4 regions of the Paenibacillus sp. FSL R10-2734 genome follow, and region 2 is predicted to be linked to each of the others. Evidence: riboswitches for the same ligand, from Rfam matches in the RefSeq annotation. Region 2 holds a riboswitch; each other region holds the start of a gene.

Region 1 (2,203 bases), 1.4 Mb from region 2:
GTGTTCTGGACCGAAAAGTCAAAGCTGAAGGCATTGATGAAGATGCGAAGCAATGGCCGGATAACTCGGTGAGCAAATGGTATTACGCGGATGTAATGGAAGCTACGACTAATCATCTCTACACTAGAGATACGGACGGCTTCGAGACTTGGCAAGAAATTAAGCCCGCTTATGTATATCCTGAGTAATGAATAACTAACACAAAAAAGCTCCTCTCTGTTTCTCAACAGGGGGGAGCTTTTGTATATTTGAAATAAGCTGTCTCATCAATTAAATAGCTTTTTCATGAAATCGTAAGTAAGCGGAGCATCCTTCTTCAACTGCTCACGCGTTGCATCATTATAGACATATAAGCTTGCGCTCTCAGCGAAATATTCATTAGGATAAGCTGATACATAATTGTCGTTATAGTTTAACGCTGCTTCTTTATTGAAAATATCTTTAAATTGTTGTGAGTCACTCACGGTATTAAATACGAAACGATCTACGGCGTGCATGGTCTCGTGAATCTCGAGGTTGAATGAATTGTGACCTTGTCCTTTTTTGCTGTAGCCAATCCGAACAACAACGTTCTGCTCACTAACACCAGGTGCATCATCCCAAGTGAGCCCAGTATCTTCCCAGCCTCTTGGTGTTACTCCTTTGAGATAGCGTAGTTCCGGTTCATTGGTAATGATGTCGTTCGTTAATTTTATTTTCACACCTTTATCTGCAAGGGTTTTTAAAATAGGTGCTGGAATTCTTTCAATACGCGATATCATCGCAGTGGCTAACTTTTCATTGTAATTGCTTTGTGGCAGCACGATCAATTGATCTGATAAAGCGTTCTTAGCATGTGCTAAGTTGGTTGGGAATAGTGCAATAATCAATAACGCTATGATCATCATACGTACGCATTTGGTTCTGTTCATTATGAACACTCCTTTTGCAAGCAGAACGCCACTACAGTGAGTGTGTTAGCTTAGAATTGGTAACTGGCTGGCATGGTGAGTCTTCCTCACGTTAGCCCCTATAGCTTTGCGTCGCCATCTCTCGATGGGTTTGCCTTTGTCAATGTGGAGTTGACAAAATGAAGTTGTGAATGCTCAAAAAACCCTTCTTACCGAAATAAGAAGGGTTAGGAACGTATTATCACGTCGTACTTCTATGTCGGTAACTGGCTGGCATGGCGAGTCTTCCTCGCGTTAGCCCCTATAGCTTTGCGTCACTATCTTTCGATAGTTTTGCCTTTATCATTATGTAATGTAGTAGGTAATTAATACTAGAGTATCTACTATTAGAGTAGTTGTTTAATACCAATTAGTCAATGTGATTTATCATACACTTCAGCTAGAAGAGGTTGGGTTATTTCTATTTTTTAGGGTTGTGAATTTTATCTTTCATATGATGTCAGGTAATCTACAAGAGATCCAAACTAAGTACATATTCTCCACTCATCCTAACTATTCACTACCGATTTGTATTTGAATAATTGCTATATTAAATCTATTAAAAAAGGCTAACAAGAAAATATTGAAAGGTTGCTGGAAATGGATAGAGTTGAGAGCAAAGACATGAGTTTAGATACAATAAGATCGGACAAAGGTTTTTTTGGACATCCTAAAGGTATAGGAGCTTTAGCTGTAGGGAACTTCTTCAACTCCGCTGCTTGGGGCGCTTTTTATGCGATAATGATTTTCTATCTCTATACTCCATATACTAAAGGGCTTGGGTTCTCCGAGGGTAATGCAGCTCAGATGATTACAGCGATGGCCGCTTGTAACAGTCTGTTTGTTATTCTGGGTAGTTGGCTTGCCGACCGAGTGCTTGGTATGCGAAAAGCTCTAATTATAGGTAATATAGTGAAAGGGAGCGCGTTCCTGCTGCTCGCCATTCCTGTTGCAAGCTTAGGGCAGGGTAGAATTTTTGCTATTGTTGCATTATTTCTATTATCTTTGCCAATCATGGGGGCGAGTAATGCTTCCTTAACAGGGCAACTCTATCGTAAAACCGACAATGGACGCCGTGATGCCGCTTTTACTATACATCAATTTATGAACACGGTTGCAGGTGTAATTACACCGGTTATCGTAGGTCAAATTGGGATGAGTAACTATCATATCGGATTTGGGATTGCCGCATTCTTTGCCTTTATGTATGGTGCAGTCATTTTCTTCACGCAGCACAAATTCTTTGGCACATTGGGTGCGAAACCTGTCAGTCC
Region 2 (2,203 bases):
TTAGGAATATCGCTGCTGCTAATGCATCTGTTGACAGACAAGCTAGGCATGCAAGTGTTGATCTCCAAGGTTTTGGTTACTTTTGTCACGGTGATTATCAACTTTTTTGGAAGTCGTAAGTGGGTATTCTGAATTTCAGTAGAACCAATACACGGAGGTGAATTTCATGCGTAAATTCTCGTATGTTCTCATACTGGCCGGGATCCTCATCATGCTGTATCCAAAAGCTAACGAATGGTACAGCGACTGGCAGCAGGAGAAGCTGTTAGAATCGGCTGAACTGAGCACCAGCGATAGTACTCCACCGCCTGATCTGAAGAGCAAATATGCCGAAGTTACTCAGTTATTAGCAGAGGAATCGGTTCTGGACGCACAAGCGCAGCCTCAAGAAACGGAAAAGCCAGAACCAGAAATCAAAGTTGGTGGCAAGGTAATGGCCTTAATTGAAATAGATAAGATTGATTTGAAGCTACCTGTATTAGAAGGGGCTACTAAAGCCAATTTGAAGCATGCAGCGGCCCATATGAAAGAGACGACTCCACTTGGAGAAATAGGAAATGCAGCAATTGCTGCTCACAGAGCTAGAACTACGGGCAGATTGTTTAACAGATTGAATGAGGTTGTTATTGGAGATGTTATCACGGTAAAGACTAGCGATCAGGTATTGAATTACGAGGTTTATGATATTTCTGTTGTAGATCCAAGCGATGTATCTGTTCTTGATGGGAATAACAAGGATAAGATTCTTACCCTAATTACGTGTGACCCACTAGTAGATCCTACACATCGTTTAATTGTTCACGCCAAGCTTCCCAAATAGCAGATGAGAATGATATGAGAACTTAAATACAGAGAAATAACTATAAAATAATAGAAAATCTAGCAATTTTGTTCTTGTTTACGAGGATAAATATGGTAGTATAAGACTATAAAAGCTAAACACGATAAACGGCAAACCTATCGAAAGGTAGGGACGCAAAGCTAAAGGGCCTTCCCGAAAGGATGGCAGCCAGCTACCGAATGAAGAGGCTTTTTTTGTTTTTATAAAATATATAAGGTTTTTAGATTCATTTCTACTTAGTTGATTCTATTAATTTGTCTAGTGAAATTAGGACAGATAGAGCTTATACGATAAATGGCAAACCTATCGAAAGGTAGGGACGCAAAGCTAAAGGGCCTTCCCGAAAGGATGGCAGCCAGCTACCGAAAGGAGTTTTATCCGTGAAAAAGGTTTATTTTTTGATTGTGGCGTTGTTCGTACTGATTACTGCGGTTCCAGTAAACACAGCTCAAGCCGCAAGTGTAGATTCGAACTGGTTGAATACGTCGAAATTGGATCAAGGCGTAATCGGGATTAACTACGATATTCCAAAAGACAAAAGAATTAAGCTTATGATCACAAAAGATAACAGTAGCTATACATATAATTTATACGCTTCTGGACAAGCTGAGGACTTCCCTTTGCAACAAGGAAATGGGACTTATAAAGTCTCTGTTCTTGAGAACACAACGGGTAACAAATACAAAGCTCTTTATTCCGAGGTAGTAGATTTAACCATGAATGACTCAAATTCCGTATATTTGGGCTCCGTACAGAATGTGAAATGGAGTTCTTCTGATAAAGCGATCGTTAAGGCAAAAGAGCTTACAAAAGGCAAAACAACAGATGAAGAGAAGGTTAAGGCAATCTATAACTATGTGATTGCTAATGTACAATATGATTATTCTCTTGCTAATAACGTAACGACCGATTATATTCCAAGCATTAACAACACTTTGAATACTAAAAAAGGAATCTGCTATGATTATGCTTCTCTTTTTGCCGCAATGCTTCGTAGTGTAGATGTTCCTGCTAAGTTGGTGATGGGGAATACTAGCTACGTTACGCAATACCATGCATGGAATGAAGTATTGATGGATGGCAAATGGGTTACTATTGATACCACGGTAGATGCATCAGCAGCGAAAGGTAAGAAGAATGCGGATTTTATCAAGGCTTCAAGTAAGTATACTGCAGCTAAATACTATTAATTTGTATTGCTAGAATCATAACTCTATTAAATAAACAACCAGCTTAATTATTAAGCTAGTTGTTTATTTTGTTTTAGGGGTTGCTTTTTTATTAATAGATAGGTTATTATAGTTAAGCGTTGTTAGACAGCGTACAGGCAATGTTTGAGAGAGTTATATAAACGGCTTTCGA
Region 3 (2,203 bases), 1.4 Mb from region 2:
AATGGAAGAGGTTTTGACTTGGGTATCAAGGAAATTCACAGATTTAAAACCAAAAGTTGCGTGGAATCAGCCCATGTTCACCGATCACGACACATATATTATTGGCTTTAGCGTATCCAAACATCATATAGCTGTTGCGCCTGAAATTGCAGGGATTAATCATTTTACTGATGCAATTGTGCAGGCTGGCTATGATTACACCAAGCAGTTGATGCGTATCCGGTGGGATCATCCAGTTGATTATTCATTACTTGAGAAAATGATCGAGTTTAATATTTTGGATAAGGCAGACTGTTCAACTTTTTGGCGGAAATAAAAAAAAGATAACCACTAATTGAAACGAACGACAGCATTCGGTCTACTTGTTCACGAAATTGCCAAACTCGATTATGAAGCAGCTATGCAATCTTTTTCTACATTTATTAATGAAGAGTTCCTCACGTAAACACAGATTGTGTTTCTTCGTAAGGTCATTGATTATTTCGCAGAGTAGAGCGTTATTCTAGTAGCTGAGAAACCTTTTGTCTACCAAATTATTGTATTAGTTACAGAATTCATATATAGGCGAAGCCAATAATTTGAAGTAATAAAAGGCATCCATTTATTTATTTCAAATCTACTTTATGCAATTTGTGAAAATTGACTTAGTTTGTGAGCCTATATTATAATTATCATATTAATAGTTTCTGACAATATATGGAAACTATGTACGCCTGCAAATTCTACAATTTAATTATTGGCACACTAACTGAAAGGTTAGGTCGCAAAGCTTTGGAGTCTACTGGTTACTAACCTATGACCGTCCGGTTGCAATGAGCGTGAATATTGCAGTCGGGCTTTTTTGTGCTCTTCAGGAGCTAAAAAATAAACTCATAGGAGGTAGACATGCTTGGAAGAGGTTTAAGAGTAATAGTTACGTGGTTAATTGTAGTTTCTTTTCTTGTTGGTTTTATTCCTATTACATCACAAGTGAGCGCTGATCCAGATCCGAATAATCTTAAATGGCCTGATGCAGGTGCAGTGAATCTGACGAAGACGGCTGTGCCAACTAAGACGCAAGGGGAATGGGAAGTAACCCTGACCGTAGAAGGAAAGAATATACAGTCCACTACGGATGTGGTTTTGGTTATTGATAAATCTGGGAGTATGGCGTATAACGGTCCTGGTACTACTGGTGGTAAATCGTATGGGAAATCGCCTGATAACAGCAAAATGACGAAAGCGAAAGCAGCTGCGAACCAATTCGTGGATTCACTGCTTCAACCAAATTCGACAACGAGAGTTGCAGTGATATCGTTCTCAGATGTTGCAAACAAGATATCGGATTTTACGGATGTAAACAATAAAGATGCGTTAAATACAGCAATCAATAATATATCCCCTAATGGAGGTACGAATATTCAAGCGGGGATCCATCAAGCTAGTGAACTGCTGAAGAACAGTTCGGCTAACAATAAATTTATTGTCCTCTTGAGTGATGGACAACCAACATATAGTTTTAAGGCAAAACATGCTGGGAACTATACTTTTCCATCAGGTAGTACATTCACAAAATCATTGAAGGATTTTGATTATAGTACTCGTGGTCGTATTGGGTCAGGAGGCAATTATACTTTCAGTTCTTATACAGTTGATGGAGTCCAAGTCAAAGACAATGGCATTGGTACTGTATCAGAGGCGAAATTAGCTCAAGATCAGGATATTCATATGTATTCAATTGGACTTGATGTGGCTAATGATCCAATTGCAACAAACGTTCTGACTTACACCCAAGATAAGGGGTATATCGCATCGAGCGGCGCTGATTTGAAAGCTGTATTCAATGAATTATCGAGTAAGATTGCTTATGCAGCGCAGAACGCGAAAGTCACAGATCCTATGGGACTAATGTTCAATAATATCACTACTCATCCGAAAGTTTCACAAGGTGTAGCAAACTGGGATTCTGTAACTGATACGATTCAGTGGGATATCGGCAATATTATCGAAGGTACCCCAGCAACAATGAGTTACATTGTGAAATGGGATTCTAATCAGAAATCGGACCCTAATAATTTGTATCCGACAAATGGCACTACAACGATGAATTATACGGATGTGTACGGTAATCCTGCTTCCAAAAATTTCGAAGTACCAAAAGTAACCTTTGGAAAAGGGTCAATATTAATTAAAGGGTATCGAGTCAATGCGGCCGGTGAGCCAA
Region 4 (2,203 bases), 230 kb from region 2:
TATTGCAAACCTGAAGCCAGGTGATACTGTCAAAAAAGATTTCAAACTAAAAAATGACGGCACCCTCGATATTGGCTCTATTATTCTCAAAACTAAGTACAACGTTAATGATGTAGGTGGTAACAACAACGGTGTTGATTTAGGTAAATTCATTAAAGTTAAATTTCTGCAAAATAAGGACAAGAGCGGTAACATTATTCCGGATATTGTAGTTTATGAAACAACATTATCTGAATTACAAAATTTAACACCAGATCTCGTAGAGAAAGTGCCGTTCTTAGGCAGTGAAGCATCCGGTATTAAAGCAGGTACATCTGACACCTTTACCGTCAAATTCGAATTTGTGGAAGACAATAAAGATCAGAACATTTTCCAACAAGATACATTGACACTGACTTGGGATTTCTTCGGTAAACAAGGCAGAGGAACTGACTACTAATCTAATAAGTCTTCCATTCGAAGAGCAGCAGATTCTTATTCCGGAAAGCGGATAAGTAGATGCTGCTTTTCTCTTTACAATAAACTTTGTCGAATTTATTGATATTTGCTATACTAATAACAAAAATTACGGAGGGGCGTAAGCATAGTGCCACAAAATATGGGCCAACGTATCCAGCATCTCCGCCTAGAAAAGGGATTGTCCCTATCTGAGCTTGCGGACAGAGCGGATGTTGCTAAGTCGTATCTTAGCAATGTGGAGAGAAACATCCAATCCAATCCTTCAATCCAGTTTATCGAAAAGATCGCCGACGCGCTTCAGGTATCCATCCACGCTTTACTCTATGGAGAACCTAATGATGCTGAGGAATCACCTTTAGATTCGGAATGGTTCCGATTGGTGCAGGAAGCTATGGCCTCAGGCATAAGCAAACGCGAATTCAAGGAGTTTCTAGACTACCAGAAATGGCGCCTGGATCAGAAGGATTAACCTACATCTGACCTGATAAGATCCTCTTCTATTCATACTATCAAGCATAAACGCCTTCGCCCTCCTAACATGGACCGCGAAGGCGTTTATATTCTAGCAGAATATAATGATCATATACGGTATGAAACTTATACTCTCATATATATACCGAAAAAGAGCACAGCGAGTTATCGCTGTGCCCTTTTTCGGTATATTACGTTCTAAATGTATTACTGCACGGCTTGCACAGTCTTCTCGTGAAAGAATCGACGAATTTCATCTGCCTTTATGCCTGCCTTCTTAGCTGCTAATAATAAATGGACCCATTCTACGTCTACATCAATGACCTGCTGTTCTCTGTTGCTTCCCTGGTTGGACTTGTCCAAAAAATCTCCTCCTAAGATTTTACGTCCCCAGGCAATCCGGCTGTCATAGTATTTCTACCTTAGACCCGCGACTTTGTGCCCCTGCCTTTCGGCAGGTTTACCTTTTACTGGACCCTTTACACGAAAGGATCTGGTTATAAAATATATGAAAACGCTAACTGCAATAACATTATACTATAGTAAAGTGGAAAAGTGTGTCGATTTCTGAGTAGTTTCTCTGTTAAAAGCAAAAAATAAAAGATTTTTTTTAGGATTTCCTGTCCTATTATCACGATACCCGTCCAATTCAAAAAATTAATTAAGCCAATATAATGATGCCTTCCTCTCATTTAGTTAAAATTAAGGATAATAGAATCATTTTAGTAGGTCTTTAGAATGGGTAATAGTAAAGAACACCTCTTTTTTTAGTAGAACAAGCTAACCCATACCATTTTGCGAACGTATTGGACGAAAGAATGAATTGATTACACGTGTGGAAAGTAGCACAATAAGATGAGAAATGAAACCGCAATCATCACAGCTCCAGTAAGCGTTGACACAAAATGTCACGTATGGAGTTCATCCGTTAAGGAGGATGTATTCATGGCAGCCAAAGAGCCCTATAACGAATCCATTTGGAGTAAGTATTACGGACCCAATTTAGGCTACATTCAAGAAAGATATGAACAGTTTGTGAAAGATCCATCCACCGTAGAAAATAACTATCGCGAGCTTTTTACGAATTCGGGTCCCCCACCATTAACACCGGATAGCGAACCGGCTCCACAGCCTCGCATTTCGGGAGACACCGAATGGCTTAGAAAGGCAGTAAGAGCTTCCAAGCTAATCGCTAATATTCGTATATATGGCCATATGGCCGCTGAAATTGATCCGCTTGAGCGGGATCACAATCCTATGGCTAAATATCTCG

What was found. Region 2 has a riboswitch for cyclic di-GMP ahead of NSS67_RS31275 (transglutaminase-like domain-containing protein). Riboswitches for the same ligand answer to the same signal wherever they lie in the genome.
Region 1: another riboswitch for cyclic di-GMP. It lies ahead of NSS67_RS06065 (hypothetical protein); the one in region 2 lies ahead of NSS67_RS31275 (transglutaminase-like domain-containing protein).
Region 3: another riboswitch for cyclic di-GMP. It lies ahead of NSS67_RS06060 (MucBP domain-containing protein); the one in region 2 lies ahead of NSS67_RS31275 (transglutaminase-like domain-containing protein).
Region 4: another riboswitch for cyclic di-GMP. It lies ahead of NSS67_RS00505 (anti-repressor SinI family protein); the one in region 2 lies ahead of NSS67_RS31275 (transglutaminase-like domain-containing protein).

Annotation. Positions count from the first base shown of each region.
Region 1 covers NZ_CP150170.1:1,331,307-1,333,509, forward strand. Annotated here, with positions in the region: gene NSS67_RS06060 (MucBP domain-containing protein) at 1-188, shown strand, start outside; gene NSS67_RS06065 (hypothetical protein) at 267-911, opposite strand; cyclic di-GMP riboswitch class I at 967-1,056, opposite strand; cyclic di-GMP riboswitch class I at 1,149-1,238, opposite strand; gene NSS67_RS06070 (oligopeptide:H+ symporter) at 1,530-2,203, shown strand, end outside.
Region 2 covers NZ_CP150170.1:7,217,505-7,219,707, reverse strand. Annotated here, with positions in the region: gene NSS67_RS31285 (GtrA family protein) at 1-132, shown strand, start outside; gene NSS67_RS31280 (class D sortase) at 167-820, shown strand; cyclic di-GMP riboswitch class I at 941-1,021, shown strand; cyclic di-GMP riboswitch class I at 1,128-1,208, shown strand; gene NSS67_RS31275 (transglutaminase-like domain-containing protein) at 1,222-2,031, shown strand.
Region 3 covers NZ_CP150170.1:1,324,166-1,326,368, forward strand. Annotated here, with positions in the region: gene NSS67_RS06055 (iron chaperone) at 1-316, shown strand, start outside; cyclic di-GMP riboswitch class I at 729-815, shown strand; gene NSS67_RS06060 (MucBP domain-containing protein) at 886-2,203, shown strand, end outside.
Region 4 covers NZ_CP150170.1:114,924-117,126, forward strand. Annotated here, with positions in the region: gene NSS67_RS00495 (TasA family protein) at 1-439, shown strand, start outside; gene NSS67_RS00500 (helix-turn-helix domain-containing protein) at 599-928, shown strand; gene NSS67_RS00505 (anti-repressor SinI family protein) at 1,138-1,293, opposite strand; cyclic di-GMP riboswitch class I at 1,321-1,405, opposite strand; gene NSS67_RS00510 (2-oxoglutarate dehydrogenase E1 component) at 1,876-2,203, shown strand, end outside.